4 regions of the Lelliottia sp. JS-SCA-14 genome follow, and region 3 is predicted to be linked to each of the others. Evidence: predicted binding sites of a transcription regulator. Region 3 holds the regulator's gene; each other region holds the start of a gene.
What was found. The regulator Fur, encoded in region 3, represses iron uptake genes when iron is present. The targets are predictions, from matches to a motif close to ATAATAATGAGAACNACTATCAA.

Region 1 (4,649 bases), 1.6 Mb from region 3:
AGCAGCACACGGGCCTGACGCCGCAGCGCTATCTCAACCGGCTGCGGCTGATCAAAGCCCGCCACCTGCTGCGCCACACGGACGAGAGCGTGACGGATATCGCTTATCGCTGCGGGTTTGGCGACAGTAACCACTTTTCGACGCTGTTTCGCCGGGAATTTAGCTGGTCGCCGCGTGAAATCCGCCAGGGACGGGATGCGTCACTTCAGTAACGCGAGGACAATCACCGTTTTTTCAGCGCAAAACGGCTAATAATGGCAGGTTATTAGCCGCTGAGGTGTGTTGTGGGCGCTCCGTTAATCCTTCGTAAAACCGATTTCTTTGCTAACGCCGGGCAGGCCGTCGCGGTGGCCGATCGCTATCCGCAAAACGTCTTTGCCGAGCACACGCACGAGTTTTGCGAGCTGGTGCTGGTGTGGCGCGGCAACGGCCTGCACGTCCTCAACGACCGCCCGTATCGCATCACCCGCGGCGATCTGTTTTATATCCGCGCGGAAGACAAGCACTCCTACGCCTCGGTCAACGACCTGGTTTTACAGAACGTGATTTACTGCCCGGACCGGCTCAAACTCAATGTCGACTGGGCAGGGCATATCCCCGGATTTAATGAGGCGCACACCGCCCCGCAATGGCGCCTGAGTAGTAACGGCATGACCCAGGTGCGCCACGTCATCACCCAGTTAGAACAGGAGAGCCTGAAGGCCGAGCCGGGCGCGAACGAGATGGCCGAGCTGCTCTTCGCCCAGCTGGTGATGACCCTCAAACGCTACCGCTACGCCACGGACAACCCTTCAGCCACCGAGCAGGAAGCGCTGCTGGATAAGCTCATCACCACGCTCGCGGGAAGTCTGAACCGTAGCTTTGTGCTGGAGAAATTTTGTGAGCAGGAGCAGTGCAGCGAGCGCGCGTTGCGCCAGCAGTTCCGCACCCAGACGGGGATGACGGTGAACCACTACCTGCGCCAGCTGCGTATCTGCCACGCGCAGTATCTGCTGCAACATACGGAGCTGATGGTGAGTGAGGTCTCGACGCGCTGCGGCTTTGAGGACAGTAACTACTTTTCGGTGGTGTTCAATCGCGAGGTGGGGATGACGCCGGTTCAGTGGCGTCATCACAGTCGAAAAGCGGCGTGATTAATTCGCCATGCCAAGACCGACAATGTTGGCGGCAATAATAATCACCACGCAACCCAGGCTCAGCACGCTCACCGGACGCCGTCCGGCGTTGTTCCACTCTTTCAGCACCAGCCCGACAATCCCGCCGCACAGCACGTAGAAGCTCATGTGCAACATCCAGCTCATGTAGTCATACTGCGGCGGAATGCTGGCGTGGCCCCAGGCATAGAAGAAGAACTGCAGATACCACATCAGGCCGCCGAGTGCCGACAGCAGCACGTTGCTGATGATGAGGTGTTTTGCCAGCGAGAAGTCGGCTTTTACCGACAGGTTCTTCACTTTTGCCAGACGAATGAAGCAGAAGCCGAGGTTAACCAGCGCACCGCCGCCCATGATCACCACGTAGCTTGGCAAGGCAACGTAGAGCGGATCCACGCCCAGCGCGGCCGCCGCTTCATGCATCGGTTTGGCGGCGTTCATGGCAAACGACATCCCGGCGGAGAAAATGCCGCACATCACCGCCAGAATCAGCCCTTTCTTCAGGTTGAACTCTTCCGCACGAATACCCATTTTGCGCTCTTTCAACTGCCCCGCGCGGGTGACAATCCCCACGCCGACCACCGCCACCAGCACGCCCAGCAGCGTCATCTGGCCGCCTTTGGTGTTGATCAGTACGTCGAAATTACCGTTCAGGATTGGCGTCATCAGCGTGCCGACAATCAGGGTGATGCCAATCGCAATCCCGATGCCCATCGACATGCCGAGATAGCGCATGGTCAGGCCGTAGTTGATGTTGCCGATGCCCCACATCGCGCCGAACAGAAAGACCGGCAGCAGCGTGGAGGCGCTAAAGGAGGAGAAATACCCCCAGAAATCGGGCAACAGAATGGCGCTGATGGTCCACGGCAGGATCAGCCAGGAGACCGTACCGCCCACGGACCACATGGTTTCCCATGACCAGTGTTTCACCTTTTTAAACGGGGCATAGAAACAGGCTGCACTGGCTGCGCCTATCAAATGCCAGAAAATACCCATCGTAATCGCATGATTCATTTTTTTACGTCCTCATCGTTTTTATAGGCCGGTGGCTTCCCTCCGACCCGATGAGTGTAAAAATTAAGCGGCGAGCGAACCTTCAGAAGGTTGCCGCACTTTTCTTGTCTATGGCAATCAGCGCGTTAACCGCGTGAGCAGACTCACAAATTCGGCATTGGTACAAAAACGAATAACCTTATAAAAACTACGGCATTGATAATCATTTTCAATATCATTTAATTAACTATAATGAACCAACTGCTTACGCGGCATTAACAGCTGTGCCGCCCGACAATAATGGAGAGGATTATGAGTTATACACTGCCATCCCTGCCGTATGCCTATGACGCACTGGAACCGCATTTCGACAAGCAGACGATGGAAATCCATCACACTAAACACCACCAGACTTACGTGAACAACGCGAACGCAGCGCTGGAAAGCCTGCCAGAATTCGCCAGCCTGTCTGCTGAAGAGCTGATCACCAAACTGGATCAACTGCCAGCTGACAAGAAAACCGTTCTGCGTAACAACGCTGGCGGTCACGCTAACCACAGCCTGTTCTGGAAAGGCCTGAAAACCGGCACTACCCTGCAGGGCGATCTGAAAGCCGCTATCGAGCGCGACTTCGGTTCCGTGGACAACTTCAAAGCTGAGTTTGAAAAAGCGGCCGCGACCCGTTTCGGTTCTGGCTGGGCATGGCTGGTACTGAAAGGTGACAAACTGGCTGTGGTTTCCACTGCGAACCAGGACTCCCCGCTGATGGGTGAAGCGATCTCTGGCGCATCCGGCTTCCCAATCGTGGGCCTGGACGTGTGGGAACACGCTTACTACCTGAAATTCCAGAACCGTCGCCCGGACTACATCAAAGCCTTCTGGGACGTGGTGAACTGGGACGAAGCAGCAGCACGTTTCGCTGCTAAAAAGTAAGTCGTCACTGAGTTCGAAAGCCTGGCCTGTGGGTCAGGCTTTTTTTTGTCTGCGCGTTTTTGAGCAACGCTGAAACTACTCTCCCCAACGCTCAACTTTTCCCAACGCCTATTTTTAAATTATCTTTATTTACGGGCGTATTATTTATTCTTCGGATAGACCTCAGGTTCTGTATTGGTAATGCGTGCGCTTTTGAGACATTATTGCGAAAATTCTTATTTCCGGATGTTTCAGGTGTATTTATGCGCGGTACTGGAAAAATAACAGCCTCTCTGAATATTATTCTCTATTGTTATTTATTAGTCTTTCATTCTTTCTTATTTTCTTTTCCGGCTCAGGCGGATGAAAAAACGCTGGCGGCGGATGTTTCATCCGCGGGAACGCTATTAAGTCAGAATGACCGCATGGATGCCGTCATTAATAGCCTGGTCAACAGCACCAGCGGAAAAGCCACCTCTGAAGTTCAGCAATGGCTCCAGCAGTATGGGACGGCGCGCGTCAACGTGGGCGTCGACAGGCAGTTTTCGCTTGCCAGCGCTGACTTCGATTTTCTGCTACCACTCTATGATAAAGATCAGCACCTGATTTTCACCCAGTCGGGCATTCGTCGCGCAGACGACCGCAATGTGATCAATCTGGGCGTCGGCTATCGCCATTTCTCCGACAGCTGGATGTGGGGGGTGAACACCTTCTACGATCAACAGATTTCCGACAACACGCACCAGCGTCTCGGCGTGGGCGGCGAACTGGGCTGGGACTATCTCAAACTCAGCGCCAACGGTTATGCGCGCCTCTCCGGCTGGAAAGACTCCACCGCGCACAAGGACTACGAAGAACGCGTGGCGAACGGTTATGACCTGCGGGCGGAAGGGTATCTGCCCGCTTACCCGCAGCTGGGCATGCAGCTGATGTGGGAGCAGTATTACGGCAAAGACGTGGCGTTGATGGGCAGCGATAAAGACCAGCGCCAGCGCAATCCCTATGCTGTGACCGCAGGATTGAATTACACCCCGGTTCCGCTGGTAACGTTGGGCGTGAATCATAAAGCCGGGAAGGGCGATCAGCACGAAAGCCAGGTCGAAATGAATATTAACTGGATGGCGGGTGTGCCGTTTGCCGATCAGCTGGATGCGGATAATGTTCAGGCGCGTCGGACATTACGCGGCAGTCGTTTAGATCTGGTCAGCCGCAATAATAATATTGTGCTGGAATATCGGAAAAAAGAATTAATCTCACTTTCACTTCCTCAGCATATTGAAGGGGTTGAATCTCAGACATTACCTGTCGCCGTGAAAATAGCTACGAAATATCCCTTAAGTCATATTATCTGGCAGGATTCTGAGCTGATGAGCCATGGCGGAAAAATAAGTGAAAACAACGGCGCATGGTCGATTGTTCTTCCGGAATATCAGCCAGAGGGTGCGGAAAAGAATATTTATGTTATGTCCGCGACGGCCTATGACAGCAAAGGTAACGCCTCAGATAAAGCCTGGATTAGCGTGGAAGTGAAAGGCTATAACCCGGTGACGGCGACCACGCAGACCACCGTCTCCAGCGATAATCTCATTG
Region 2 (4,649 bases), 100 kb from region 3:
AGAAGATTTGCCAGAGCGATTACCTGCTCGCGCATCTGGCGATAGGTCAGTTCGGTGTGCGCATCCGCCAGTGCCGGGGCGTCCGGCGTTTTGTGCGCCTGCTCCGCCACCAGCGCGCTCAGGGTAGTCGCTTCGAGCATCACGCCGGTGTCGTTGATCTGCGCCAGCTGGTGATACTCCGCTTCGGAGACGGTTTCCGCCTCGCCGCACGGCAGCGCAGGATTGGCGGCAAACTGCGCCAGCAGCGCGTTCAGGCGCGCCACGTGACGGGTGAGCGTCGCTTCATCGTAGCGCTGTTTGTTCGCCAGAATTTCAATGCTCAGCCCGCCCTGCTCGTCCGGGAACAGCGCCAGTTCGAGGTCGTTCACCGGGCCGGTCGCCAGGGTATGCGTAATGGCCTCGACGCCGTCGATATCCAGCTGATAATCAAAGACCTTCACGTTCAGCACCGGGCCAAACAGCGCTTCGTCTCCGGCTGCGCGGCCGCTGTCACGCACAATCTGCTCGGCGTCGTAACGCTGGTGACGTCGCATCTTTTTCAGCTGATTCGCCAGGCGCAGGGCCAGCTCCGGCAAGGTCTCCTGCGGGCTGATGTTGACCGCCATCGGCAGGACGTTCAGCACCGGGCCGGTGGCGGTGAGCGCCGCCGATCCCATGCGACGCATGAAGATAAAGCCCGCCGCGAAGTCCAGTCGACCGGTTAAGCGGCCCAGCCACAGGGCCACCAGCGCGAGGGCCAGATCCGTGCGTTGCACCTGCGCGCAGGCGGCGGTCAGCTGACTAAACGCGCGGCGATCGGCCACCAGCTTGAGACGTAAAATATCGGTAGTCGCGGCGCGGCCCGGCAGCGGCGCGGGTGACAGCGACACCGGCGGCGGGAGCTGTTTGCGCTGTTCCGCCCAGAACGCGCCGTCGCGCTGATACGCCTCGCTGTCGCGATAGCGCTGATACTCTTCTACCACTTCCGCAAACGGCGTAAACGGCGACGCGGGTGTCGGTTCGCCTTTCGCCCATGCGGCGTAAATGGCGGCGATCTGGCGGGTAATGGCCGGGAAACTAAAGCCATCGACCACTAAATGGTGATAGCGCTGATACCAGTACCAGCGATTGTCTTCGACCTGAATCAGGAGCTGTAATGCCAGCGGCTGACCGCTGTCGACGCGCAGGTTTTGCGCAAGATCGGCCTCCATCAGCGCCACGGCGGCGGCGTGCGGATCGGCGCTGTCGCGCAGATCGACGCGCTTCGGCTCGGCGAGCGTCATGGATTCGTCGATCCACTGCCACACCTCGCCGTTGTCTTCGCTAAAGCGGGTGCGCAGCGTGTCGGCCTGCATCATGCCTTCGACGATGGCTTTCGCCAGCAGCGGCGCGTTGATTTCGCCTTTCAGTTCAACGTAGTGCGCCACGCTCCAGGCGTTTGGCAGGGTAGAGAGCTGTTCTGCCATCCAGATTCCCGGCTGGGCGGCGACCAGAGGAAGATGTGCGCTCATGCGTTCTCCCCCGCAAAATGAGACGGGATGAGCGTCTGCCAGTTTTCGCTAAGCCACTGCTGGCAGGCTTCCTGGGACTGCGGCTCGCAGACCTGTCGCCAGCCCGCAGGCTGCGCGCACTGGGCGGGCCACAGGCTGTACTGACCGTTTTCGTTTTGCAAAAGGGCGAATAGCCCTTGCGGATTGTCGAAGGGATTACTGAATTCCATACCTAACTCCTGTCGAAAAAAATCGCCTGCCTGGCGTTAGTGAATGAGTGGCTGCCAGAGGGTAATAAGCCCCTGCGTCAGCCCGCCACGCCAGCAAAGCGCATCATGTCCGCCGTCAACCTGACGCCAGAAAATCGACTGCTGTGTGTGTTGTAGTTGGGCGTAAATGGCCTGATTGGCCCGGAAAATCAGCGGCTCGCGCTGGCCCGCTTCAAGAACGATGCGAAGGTGTTGGGCGGATTTTTCACCCGCTTTGAGTTGTTCGATGAGCAGCCCGTCCTGCTGCGCGCCGCGGTGCGGCCACCAGTAGGAGCCCGACTGACTGAGCACGCAGCCGAAACGCTGCGGCCAGTTGAGACCGGCGTACAGAGACGCCAGACCGCCGAAGCTTTGCCCGGCGACGACCGTGCGATCGGGCTGAGAGCTAAAAGGCGTTACGGCGTGGATCTGGGGGAGTAACTCTTCCTGCACCGCCTGCCAGAAATCGGGATTGCAGGGCAACTCGCGGCTGCGATGGGCGGTGTCGATCACATCGATGAGTACGTAGACCGCAGGCGGCAGCTGCCCCTCGTTGGTGAGCGCCGTCAGGGCGGGCCAGACGGGCATGCTTTCTGCCCAGAACTGCCCGTCGAGCAGGATCGCCAGCGGGCGCTCGGCCGGGTTTTCCTCACCGGTGGTAAAGACCCATACCCGGCGCGAATTCCCCAGCCGCGGGCTGTGCCACTCAATGCAATGCGGCGGTAGATGTGGCGTATCGGGATGATTCCAGCCCGGCTGCACCGGCGCATTCGGCATCTCAAGGGCGGAGACCGGATGGCCGCGTCCGCCGCGCCAGCTCTGGCGGTTTAGCGGATCGGCAATCGCTTTCGGCAGCAGTTTGCGCCAGCCCTCGCGCAGGGCCACGCGGTCCGGCGCGTCGGCGGTGAAGACGATCTCGTCGAAATCCTGAGGATTATCGGAGGGGATAAAACAGTAGCTGCCGCGCCACTCGGGGCTGAACTCCCCCTGCCACTGCCAGACATCGGTGCCGGGAAGGCGGGTTAAGGATTGTGGTCGGGCATTTTGATGGTGGTCGGTCACGCCGGTGATGTAGATCCACACCCGCTGTACTTGCGATGTGCGCTCTGTCCCTGCCGGATCGCGCCACCAGAACGTGACACGATATTGTTCGCCTTCGCGGACCCATTCCGGACCTGTTTTGGACTGCCACCAGGCTTCACTTCCCGTTGTTAGCGCCGTCACCCGTTTAACCTCATGTTTTTCGCGTCTTTTTTGATACACGGTAAAAATTATTGATAATATTATTGATAACTATTTGCATTTGCAATAGCGTAGTGCCCGCGCTGTGGGAAGCGCGCTCATAAAATAACCATGCCACGCATTGTGTGCGCTCGAGGACAGGGCTGCTTACGCAACGTGCCGGTGATAAGTCATGCCGCCTCCTCTCCCGTTAGGGAATGGAGCCAAGGGGACGCGGCAACGAAAAGCAGGACGTACAATGAATAAGAAGATTCACTCCCTGGCCTTGCTGGTCAATCTGGGGATTTACGGCGTAGCCATGCCAGCGATGGCAGAGGACAAAACCACCAGCAGCGCCGCGCACGAAGACACCATGGTGATCACCGCCGCCGAGCAGAACCTGCAGGCGCCGGGCGTTTCCACCATCACTGCCGATGAAATCCGTAAAAATCCTCCCGCTCGCGACGTGGCCGAAATCATTCGTACCATGCCGGGCGTGAACCTGACCGGGAACTCCACCAGCGGCCAGCGCGGCAACAACCGCCAGATCGACATTCGCGGCATGGGCCCGGAAAACACCCTGATTCTGATCGACGGTAAACCGGTCACCAGCCGCAACTCCATCCGTCTGGGCTGGCGCGGCGAGCGTGATACCCGCGGCGACACCGGCTGGGTGCCGCCAGAGATGATCGAGCGCATCGAAGTCATTCGTGGCCCGGCGGCGGCACGCTACGGTAACGGCGCGGCGGGCGGCGTGGTGAACATCATCACCAAAAAATTCGACAACCAGTGGCATGGTTCGTGGAACACCTATCTGAACGCGCCGGAGCATAAAGACGAAGGCTCCACCAAGCGCACCAACTTCAGCCTGAGCGGCCCGCTGGGCGGCGATTTCAGCTTCCGCATGTTCGGTAATCTGGACAAAACCCAGGCCGACGCATGGGACATCAACCAGGGTCATCAGTCTGAGCGTACCGGGATGTATTCCAGCACCCTGCCTGCGGGTCGTGAGGGGGTGGAAAACAAAGACATCAACGGCGTCGTGCGCTGGGACTTTGCCCCGATGCAGTCCCTGGAGTTTGAAGCGGGCTACAGCCGCCAGAACAACCTCTACGCGGGCGATACGCAGAACACCAACAACGACGACAGCTCCAACGGGCTGGTGAAGAAGAATTACGGCAAAGAGACCAACCGTATCTACCGCCAGAACTGGGCGGTGACCTGGAACGGCGGCTGGGATAACGGCGTGACCACCAGCAACTGGGCGCAGTACGAGCACACTCGCAACTCGCGTCTCGGCGAAGGGCTGGCGGGCGGTCTGGAAGGGCTGTTCAACAGCGACAAGTTTACCGATACGGATCTGTCCGACGTCACGCTGCACAGCGAAGTCAGCCTGCCGTTCGACTTCCTCGTCAATCAGAACCTGACGCTGGGCACCGAGTGGAACCAGCAGCGGATGAAGGATTACGCCTCGAATTCCCAGACCCAACAGGGCGGCGCGATCCCAGGCATGAGCGACGATCGTAGCCCGTACTCTCAGGCAGAGATCTTCTCCCTGTTCGCTGAAAACAACATGGAGCTGACCGACAGCACCATGCTGACCCCGGCGCTGCGCTTCGATCATCACACTATCGTCGGCAACAACTGGAGCCCGTCCCTGAACCTGTCCCAGGGTCTGGGTGATGACTTCACGCTGAAAATGGGTATCGCC
Region 3 (4,649 bases):
GTGATCGACGTCGCCCCGGTGGATTACGACGTGCGCCGTCATGATGAAATCTTTGCGGCGATCAACGCCGTGACCGAGGCGGGCGTTTCCACGCGCCAGCAGGCAGCGGCGGTGATGCGCGAACATCTGGATGAAGAAGGCGTGGTGCAGTTTCTGCTGAAATCCTTCGTCGATGGCGCATGGCGTTTTAACGTGCCGGTGCTGTGGGATCAATATTCCCATATTGTCGGCTGGGACAACGTTCCGGCCTGGCCGCACCCTACCCTGTTTATCCGTGGCGGGAATTCCCCGTACGTCACCGACGCCTGTCGCGATGAGCTGCTGGCGCAATTCCCCCAGGCGCGTGCACATGTGGTAGCCGGAGCCGGACACTGGGTTCACGCCGAAAAACCGGAAGCCGTGCTGCGGGCGATTCGTCGTTATCTCTCTGATAATGTGATTTGATTAAAAAGCCAGCGACCGGTTGCCTGCGGGTCACCAGTCGTTGGCGTGCAGGTTGACGTCATGTATGATGTCGCGCTCATCGCCCCGGCAATAGCAGGGCTGCTTGTTTTCCCCCGAAGTCTCTGAATCATGGCCAAAGAACAAACGGACCGCACGACATTAGATCTGTTCGCGACTGAACGTCGACCGGGACGACCAAAAACCAATCCGCTTTCGCGTGATGAACAGTTGCGCATCAATAAGCGCAATCAGCTAAAACGCGACAAGAGTCGTGGGCTTAAACGCGTCGAGCTAAAACTCAACGCGGAAGCGGCTGACGCCTTAAGTGAACTGGCCGACGCCCGCGAAATCAGCCGCAGCGAGCTGATTGAAGAGATGCTGATGGCGCAACTTCAGGCGTGGCGCAGCACCAGGTGATCGTCTGAAAATCCACTCATTTGTCCCTTTCATGTAGCACAGAGTGCAGTCCCGCGTGATAGCTGTTTCCGCAGACTTCCCTGTTCTGCTATGATTGCCCTTATCCGTGGACAAATTGCGCCACCATACCATTAAGTTTCAAGAGGTTATTTTACTCATGGCAATCATCGGCATTTTTTTCGGCAGCGATACCGGTAATACCGAAAACATCGCAAAAAACATTCAAAAACAGCTTGGTAAAGACGTTGCCGACGTGCATGACATTGCTAAGAGCAGCAAAGAAGATCTCGAAGGCTACGATATTCTGCTGCTCGGCATCCCAACCTGGTACTACGGCGAAGCGCAGTGTGACTGGGATGATTTCTTCCCGACGCTGGAAGAAGTCGATTTCAACGGCAAGCTCGTGGCCCTCTTCGGCTGCGGCGACCAGGAAGATTACGCAGAGTACTTCTGTGATGCGCTGGGCACCATCCGCGACATCATTGAGCCACGCGGCGCCGCGATCGTCGGCCACTGGCCAACGGCGGGCTATCATTTCGAAGCTTCTAAAGGCCTGGCGGATGACGACCACTTTGTTGGCCTCGCTATCGACGAAGACCGTCAGCCAGAGCTGACCGCAGAGCGCGTCGACAAGTGGGTGAAACAGATCCGCGAAGAACTGCACCTCGACGACATTCTGAACGCCTGATCAAATCTGTGAGGTGTAGCGTTTTACGCTATGCCTCATTGATAGATAATTCCAATCAAAATAATTGCTACAAATTTTTAACTTTTGCGTTCATACCTGTACAATGTCCCAGGGTTAAAGTGGATGCCATCGAACAAGTTTGTTGGTGATACCACGTTTTTATAAGCATACTTTGCTTGAGACTTGCGGTTTTCATTTAGACATGGCAGTTCTATAATGAGACGCATTATCCCAACTGCATTTTCTGTCACTTCTTAAGGAAGTGAATCGTTTAGCAACAGGACAGATTCCGCATGACTGACAACAATACCGCATTAAAGAAGGCTGGCCTGAAAGTGACGCTTCCTCGTTTAAAAATCCTGGAAGTTCTGCAAGGGCCGGACAACCATCACGTCAGTGCGGAAGACTTATACAAGCGTCTGATCGACATGGGCGAAGAGATTGGGCTGGCGACCGTATACCGCGTTCTGAACCAGTTCGATGACGCCGGCATTGTCACCCGTCATAATTTTGAAGGCGGTAAATCCGTTTTTGAACTGACGCAGCAGCATCACCACGATCACCTGATTTGCCTCGACTGCGGCAAGGTGATTGAGTTTAGCGATGACTCTATCGAAGCACGTCAGCGTGAGATTGCCACCCGACATGGCATCCGTCTGACCAACCATAGCCTGTATCTGTATGGTCACTGTGCTGAAGGCGATTGCCGCGAAAACGAGCACGCTCACGATACCAAATAATTCTGCTTCATACTCTGAGCCAACCTGACGGTTGGCTTTTTTTTTGCCTGCAATAAATGCAAAACGCCCGGCGAGCTCTCGCTGCCGGGCGTTGATGAACGCAGATTACTGCGCGTTGTTCTTGCGAATTTCCTGCCAGAGCTGGCCGCAATCGGCTTTCACTGCTTCACCATTACCCGTTTTACGCGCCTGGATACAGGCCTGATAGTCCATCACGCGAACATTCTCTTGCGTCGCAAACTGCTCATGTGCCTTTTCTTTCTTCAGTACCGTCAGCACGCTCTGGCAGGCCTGGATTTTCTCCGGCGAGCCTTCCGCGGTGTTGATACAGGTGCTGTAAGCCTCTTTGAGACGAGAATCTTCTTTCGGTGCCTGAGGCTGCGCACAGGCAACCAGACCCGATGCCAGTACCGCCACCACTACAATTTTCTTCAACATGTTGGTCTCCATTCCGGCGGGTGTGACCCCGCCAGGCAGTTCATCAGAAGATGGTGAATGGTGCGATAACCATGAATTTCACGTCACGTTCATCCTGGAAGATGTTGCCGTAACCGCCTGCGTAGCTTGGGATATCAGAGTGGTTGTCATACTGCGTGAAGTGCAGTTTGAACATGGTGCCTTTCGCGCGACCGTCCTGCAGGGTATACATCGCATCCAGGCTGTAAGCGGACTCTTTCAGGCGATAGTTTGGATCGTAGTAAGCGTCTGGCGTAGCCATGTCGCCCGGCTTCGCGTCCCATGCGTAGGCGTAAGATGCGCCCACTGCCCAGCCCGGCAGATTCCAGTTTTTCAGGTCATACATCGCGCCGAAGAAGAGCGCTTTTTCGCCGTCGGCGTTGAAGTCTGAACGGTTATCCCACCAGATATCCAGACGACCGTTGGAAGAGGCGTAGGTTGGCGTCATACGCTGCAGGAAGTAGCCCTGCTGCCCTTCGGCTTTGACATAAGTTCCTTCGAGTCGTAAATCCACCTGACCGATTTTGTAGCCAAAGGTCAGCGCCTGTAGCCATGCGGTACCGTCATACAGATCGTTCACACTGCCATCGCTGACTTTGTCACGCGTACCGTAGAACTGATAGCTGGTGGTCAGCGGGCCGCCAACGATATCGAATTTGTAGCTGGCTTTGGCGAAATACTGATCGACGTAACCTTCCGCCTGGCCGAACGCCGCTTCCAGCACGAGGTCGTTTTTGAAGTCATATTTCGCGCCGAGAGAGTGTAGATACTCCACGCGGGTCTTTTTATCGTTCTGGTAGAACTTGTCCATCTCGATGTGCCACGGCGCTTTGTACTCGTTGGTCCACATGTAGGAGAAGCTCAACGCACCCGCATCGCCGTAGTCAAAGTTCGCCCCGGCTTCCGCGCCCTGGTAAGTACCTGGCATGAAGCTCCAGTGTGGGGCTAACAGGGTCTGACCGGTTGGCTGAATGTAACCACCGCGCGCCCATACTGGACCGTATTTGAATTTTGCCGCCGCTTTATACAGGCTGATACCGCTCTTATCGCCAGACCAGTCTTCTTTGTACGCTTTGTTGCTTGAGGAGAACGCGATTTCGTTCGGGTGTGCGCTATCGCCGTTTTCCGCCATTTCGATGGCCGTGAAAGCAGCAATATCCAGACCGAACATATCAGCCGCATAACCGGACTGGAAATCCAGGTTGGCGTTCCAGGTGGAGTGAGAAAGGTTAACTTTGTATTTGTCGCCGTCGGTGACATCTTTACGGTCACGTTCACGCTGCCAGTAATAGATACCGCCCGTGAGTGTCGAATCATCGATAAAGCCTGCTGCCTGAGCCTGCGGAGCTGCAATAAAGCCCGACATTGCTGTCACACCGGCGATAGCCAGCGCCAGCGCACTACGTTTGCCACTGAACGTACGCATAGATTGTTCCTCTTTGACGAATAAAAGCGCCTTAAACGGCGAAAAATCTAAAAGACCAAATGGTCAGGGGTAGTCTGTAATACCCTCGAATTAACTACCGCCTTTAGACTATTTTTCGCGACGCGAATTATCAATGCTTTTCAGTGGGCAAAATGCAGGATTATGACGAAGTGCACATAATTGGTAGTGATTTGTAACACATCACCTGCGACAAGGCTTAAGCGGAAAAATATGGTTAAATTCAGTGAGTAATGAAATTTGATAGCGCTTACATACTTTAATTTGGCTTATTCCGTATTACACGAAACTTTATTATAAAAAATAAGTAGCAGCTCATTGACGTGTTATTTTGCGGTTAAAAAATGGCACGAAAAGTAAAAGCATGATCGATAAGCAAAAAAAACGCCGCGTTGTGCGGCGTTTGTCTCTCATTGACCAGGCTTACTCGCCGATTTTGGCCCAGGTGTCACGCAGACCG
Region 4 (4,649 bases), 2.3 Mb from region 3:
CGTTTAAAGGGGATTATAGGCCGGGCAAGCGCAGCGCCGCCCGGCGAAGCAGCAAAATCAGTCGCTGCAGTATTTCTTCTTAATCACGACGACCAGCGTCCCGACCAGACCCGCGACCAGCAGGAACATCGGCAGGATCATCAGGAAGGTCATCACCTGATCTTCGTGGCGTTTCACAAACGGGATCATGCTGATGGCATAACCCAGGGAGGTCACCACGCCGACCCACAGCACAGCGCTCAGCCAGTTAAAGAACTGGAAGCGACGGTTCGACAGGCCAGAAATCCCGGCCATGGTCGGCAGCAGGGTGCGAATAAATGCCAGAAAACGCCCGGCCAGCAGTGCCAGCAGACCGTGGCGGTCGAACATGCAGGTGGCTCTTTCATGGTATTTGACCGGCAGCTGTGCCAGCCAGCCTTTCACCACGCGGGTATTCCCGAGCCAGCGGCCCTGCAAATAGCTCAGCCAGCAGCCGAGGCTGGCGGCGGAGGTTAAAATCACGACCGTCGGGGCGAAGTCCATAACGCCTTTACCGATTAACGCACCCGCTAATAACAGCAGGCTGTCGCCAGGGAGAAACGAGGCAGGCAGCAGACCGTTTTCCAGAAATAGCGTGGCAAACATAACGAAATAAACAACACCCACAACGTGCGGGTCCGCCAGCGCGGCAAAATCGTGTTGCCAGAGCGCAGCGATAATATCTTGAATGACAGCCATGGACTTTCCTGTGGAACAACGGATATGCGGCTATTGTACTCCTGATTTACCCGGCTTGGGTTGATCGCGGACGCAACAAACGCAGACTTTTCTGCTGTCAGTGTCTGTAAAACCGTCCGGGAGTACGTTTACAGCCTGCACTCTACACGATACGTGCAAAACCTGCCGACAAATCCGCGAGCAGATCATCAACATTTTCTAAACCGATATGCAGGCGGATCAGGGTGCCGGTAAAGTCGATTTCCCCGCCGGGACGCAGCTCGGCCAGTTGCTCGGGCTGATTCGGCAGAATCAGTGATTCGAAGCCGCCCCAGGAGTAGGCCATGCTGAAGAGCGAGAAGTTATCCAGGTAGGCCGCCAGCTCGTCGTTGTTCAGGCGCTTTTTAAGCACAAATGAGAACAGCCCGCTGCTGCCCGTAAAGTCCCGTTTCCAGAACTCGTGGCCTTTGCTGCCCGGCAGCGCCGGGTGATTGACGCGTTCCACCTGCGGATGTTGCGCCAGCCATTCGGCAATTTTCAGGCTGCTTTCGTGATGCTGACGTAGACGCACGCCCAGGGTACGAATGCCGCGGCTGGTCATGTATGCCGTATCGGCGTCGACCATCTGCCCCATCAGGTAAGCATTCTCGCGCAGCTGATCCCAGCAGCGGGCGTTCGACACCGCCGTACCGATCATCCCGTCTGAGTGGCCGATGAGATATTTGGTTGCCGCCTGAATCGAGATGTCGATGTCAAACTCGAGGGCTTTAAACAGCACGCCCGCCGCCCAGGTGTTATCGATGATGATGATCGCCTCAGGCGCCACGCGGCGCACCGCGCGGACAATCGCCGGGACGTCGTGCACTTCCATGGTGATCGAGCCGGGAGATTCCAGAAACACGATGCGCGTATTAGGTTGAATAAGTTCGGCAATGCCTTCGCCGATCAACGGATCGAACCAGCCGGTGGTGACGCCCAGACGGGTGAGGATTTTGGTGCAGAAATCCTGGCTCGGTTCGTAGGCGGTGTTGGTCATCAGGATATGATCGCCCTGCTCAACAAACGCCAGAATGGTGTTCGCCACCGCCGCCGCGCCGCACGGGAACAGGGCGCAGCCGACGCCGCCTTCCAGCTCGCACATCGCTTCCTGCAATGAGAAATGGGTCAGCGTACCGCGACGTCCGTAAAAAAGTTCGCCTTTCGCCCGGTTGCGGGTGGCGTGTTTCTTGGCCTCAACCGTATCGAAGACCAGCGAGGAGGCGCGCTGAATCACGCTATTGACCGAGCCCTGAGTGTACTTTTTACTGCGTCCGGCCTGAACGAGCGTGGTATCAAGATGCTTCTCTGTCATGTTCGCTAAACCTGTTTTATCCGTCTGGACGTCCAGACTACCACGATTGCGAAAATCTGCACCCGCAAGCTTTGCGAATAAGCACAATATTTTATGAAAAATACGCATAAGAAATTTTTACTGCGTAAGCGCAAGGAAAATGAGCGAAATTTACGGCACTATGCAAATACTAATGAGAACTACTATCAATTCGACGTGGTTTTGATATTATTATGCTCAGAATTTGTGATTTGCGTCCTGGAGATACAGAGTGGGTAATAATTTGATGCAGACGGACCTCTCCGTTTGGGGCATGTACCAACATGCTGACATCGTGGTTAAGATTGTGATGATCGGCCTGATTCTGGCGTCCGTGATCACCTGGGCAATTTTCTTCAGCAAGAGCGTCGAGCTGATTTCGCAAAAGCGCCGCCTCAAGCGCGAACAGCAGCAGCTGGCGGAAGCCCGCTCTCTGAATCAGGCGTCTGACATCACGTCAGCGTTCCACGCGAAAAGCCTGACCACCCAATTAGTCAACGAAGCTCAGAACGAGCTGGAACTCTCCGCAGGCAGTGAAGATAACGAAGGCATTAAAGAGCGTACGGGCTTCCGCCTGGAGCGTCGCGTTGCCGCCGTCGGTCGTCACATGGGCCGCGGGAATGGTTACCTGGCGACTATCGGTGCGATCTCCCCGTTCGTCGGTCTGTTTGGTACCGTGTGGGGCATCATGAACAGCTTCATCGGGATTGCGCAGACGCAAACCACTAACCTCGCGGTTGTCGCCCCGGGTATCGCAGAAGCCCTGCTGGCAACGGCTATCGGCCTGATTGCCGCTATCCCGGCGGTGGTTATCTATAACATCTTCGCGCGTATGATTGGCAGCTTCAAAGCCACGCTCGGTGATGTTGCCGCCCAGGTTCTGCTGCTGCAAAGCCGCGATCTCGACCTCAGCGCCAGCTCCGTTAAGCCGGTCCACTCTGCTTCGAAACTGCGTGTAGGTTGATAAGCCATGGCAATGCGTCTTAACGAAAATCTGGACGATAACGGCGAAATGCATGAAATCAACGTGACGCCGTTTATCGACGTGATGCTGGTTCTGCTGATTATCTTCATGGTGGCCGCGCCTCTGGCGACGGTGGACGTGAAGGTCAATCTGCCGGCCTCTTCCAGTCAGCCGCAGCCGCGTCCGGAAAAACCGATTTACCTGTCGGTGAAAGCCGATAAGTCGATGTTCCTGGGCAACGACCCGGTCACCGATGAATCCGTGGTTCCGGCGCTCGACGCGCTGACACAGGGCAAGAAAGAGACCACCGTCTTCTTCCGCGCGGATAAAACCGTCGACTACGAAACCATGATGAAAGTGATGGATACGCTGCACCAGGCGGGCTATCTCAAAATCGGGCTGGTCGGCGAAGAGAAAACTGTCCAAAAATAAGTTCGTTGTGCCGGGTGGCGGCTTCGCCTTACCCGGCCTACGGGCTGGAAAGTAGGCCCGGTAAGCGAAGCGCCACCGGGCAGATTGAAAGCACTATCCCAAATGCTCCCCGCCGCAAACGCCGTGCACTTCTGCCGTCACGTAACTCGACTCCTGACTCGCCAGATAGACATACACTCCGGCCAGCTCCGCAGGCTGCCCTGCGCGCTTCATCGGCGTCTTCTGACCAAACTGCGGGATTTTCTCCTGCGTCTGTCCGCCAGAAATCTGTAGCGCCGTCCAGATAGGACCCGGTGCGACCACGTTCACCCGAATCCCTTTCTCTGCCACCTGTTTAGCCAGCCCTCGGCTGTAGTTCAGGATCGCCGCCTTAGTGGACGCGTAATCGAGCAGATGCGCGCTCGGCTGATAGGCCTGAATCGACGAGGTGGTCACGATACTGGAACCGGCCGGCAGAATCGGAATCGCCTCCTGAGTGATCCAGAAAAGCGCCAGAACGTTCACCGCGTAGGTTTGCTTGAACTGTTCAGTGGTCAGGTCGGCAATCTTCTCGACGGCGACCTGTTTCCCCGCGACCAGCGCCAGCGTATCCAGCCCGCCCAGGGCTTCACGCGCTTTATGCACCAGCGAACGGGCAAAGGATTCATCGCTCAAATCGCCTGGGATCAGCACCGCTTTGCGGCCCGCCTCTTCGATCAGCTGTTTGACCTCCTGCGCGTCCTCTTCTTCCGCAGGCAGATAGTTAATCGCCACGTCAGCGCCTTCACGCGCGTAAGCAATGGCGGCGGCACGCCCGATACCGGAATCCCCGCCTGTCACCAGTGCCTTACGATCCTGGAGCCTGCCGCTGCCCTTGTAGCTCTTCTCGCCGCAATCGGGCACGGGCGTCATTTTCGCCTGAACGCCTGGTGCTGGCTGCTTTTGCTTAGGGTATTCGCCGGTGTGGTACTGGGTGGTTGGGTCCTTGAGCTGTGTCGGATGTTTTGACATAAGGCCTCTCCTGCTGGGTGAGTTAGGCCATTAAGTGTAGAAGAGCGAGCGGAGGAGATGACCGTATTCAGGGGAATCTGACTGGCGAGATGAGGCTATTCAGGGTCGACGGGCGCGGGGGAGGCGGCATCCGCTTTTGCGGCCAGCGCCTCTTCGTCGAGGGCGACGGCGGTGACGTTCGAGGTGTGATACCCGCCG

Region 1: the regulator Fur is predicted to act here: its motif matches at 2,364-2,386, upstream of sodA (superoxide dismutase [Mn]).
Region 2: the regulator Fur is predicted to act here: its motif matches at 2,998-3,020, upstream of fes (enterochelin esterase).
Region 4: the regulator Fur is predicted to act here: its motif matches at 2,214-2,236, upstream of exbB (tol-pal system-associated acyl-CoA thioesterase).

Annotation. Positions count from the first base shown of each region.
Region 1 is NZ_CP141606.1:4,807,453-4,812,101, reverse strand. It holds gene rhaS (HTH-type transcriptional activator RhaS) at 1-212, shown strand, start outside; gene rhaR (HTH-type transcriptional activator RhaR) at 285-1,133, shown strand; gene rhaT (L-rhamnose/proton symporter RhaT) at 1,134-2,168, opposite strand; gene sodA (superoxide dismutase [Mn]) at 2,460-3,080, shown strand; gene U9O48_RS22440 (Ig-like domain-containing protein) at 3,323-4,649, shown strand, end outside.
Region 2 is NZ_CP141606.1:1,370,020-1,374,668, reverse strand. It holds gene entF (enterobactin non-ribosomal peptide synthetase EntF) at 1-1,490, opposite strand, end outside; gene U9O48_RS06435 (MbtH family protein) at 1,487-1,699, opposite strand; gene fes (enterochelin esterase) at 1,736-2,980, opposite strand; gene U9O48_RS06425 (TonB-dependent siderophore receptor) at 3,198-4,649, shown strand, end outside.
Region 3 is NZ_CP141606.1:1,472,959-1,477,607, reverse strand. It holds gene ybfF (esterase) at 1-444, shown strand, start outside; gene ybfE (LexA regulated protein) at 574-861, shown strand; gene fldA (flavodoxin FldA) at 1,019-1,549, shown strand; gene fur (ferric iron uptake transcriptional regulator) at 1,843-2,289, shown strand; gene chiQ (ChiQ/YbfN family lipoprotein) at 2,395-2,724, opposite strand; gene chiP (chitoporin ChiP) at 2,771-4,171, opposite strand; gene glnS (glutamine--tRNA ligase) at 4,613-4,649, opposite strand, start outside.
Region 4 is NZ_CP141606.1:4,067,154-4,071,802, reverse strand. It holds gene U9O48_RS18970 (AraC family transcriptional regulator) at 1-7, shown strand, start outside; gene yghB (DedA family general envelope maintenance protein YghB) at 58-717, opposite strand; gene metC (cystathionine beta-lyase) at 860-2,047, opposite strand; gene exbB (tol-pal system-associated acyl-CoA thioesterase) at 2,298-3,029, shown strand; gene exbD (TonB system transport protein ExbD) at 3,036-3,461, shown strand; gene U9O48_RS18945 (SDR family oxidoreductase) at 3,555-4,451, opposite strand; gene U9O48_RS18940 (cytoplasmic protein) at 4,547-4,649, opposite strand, start outside.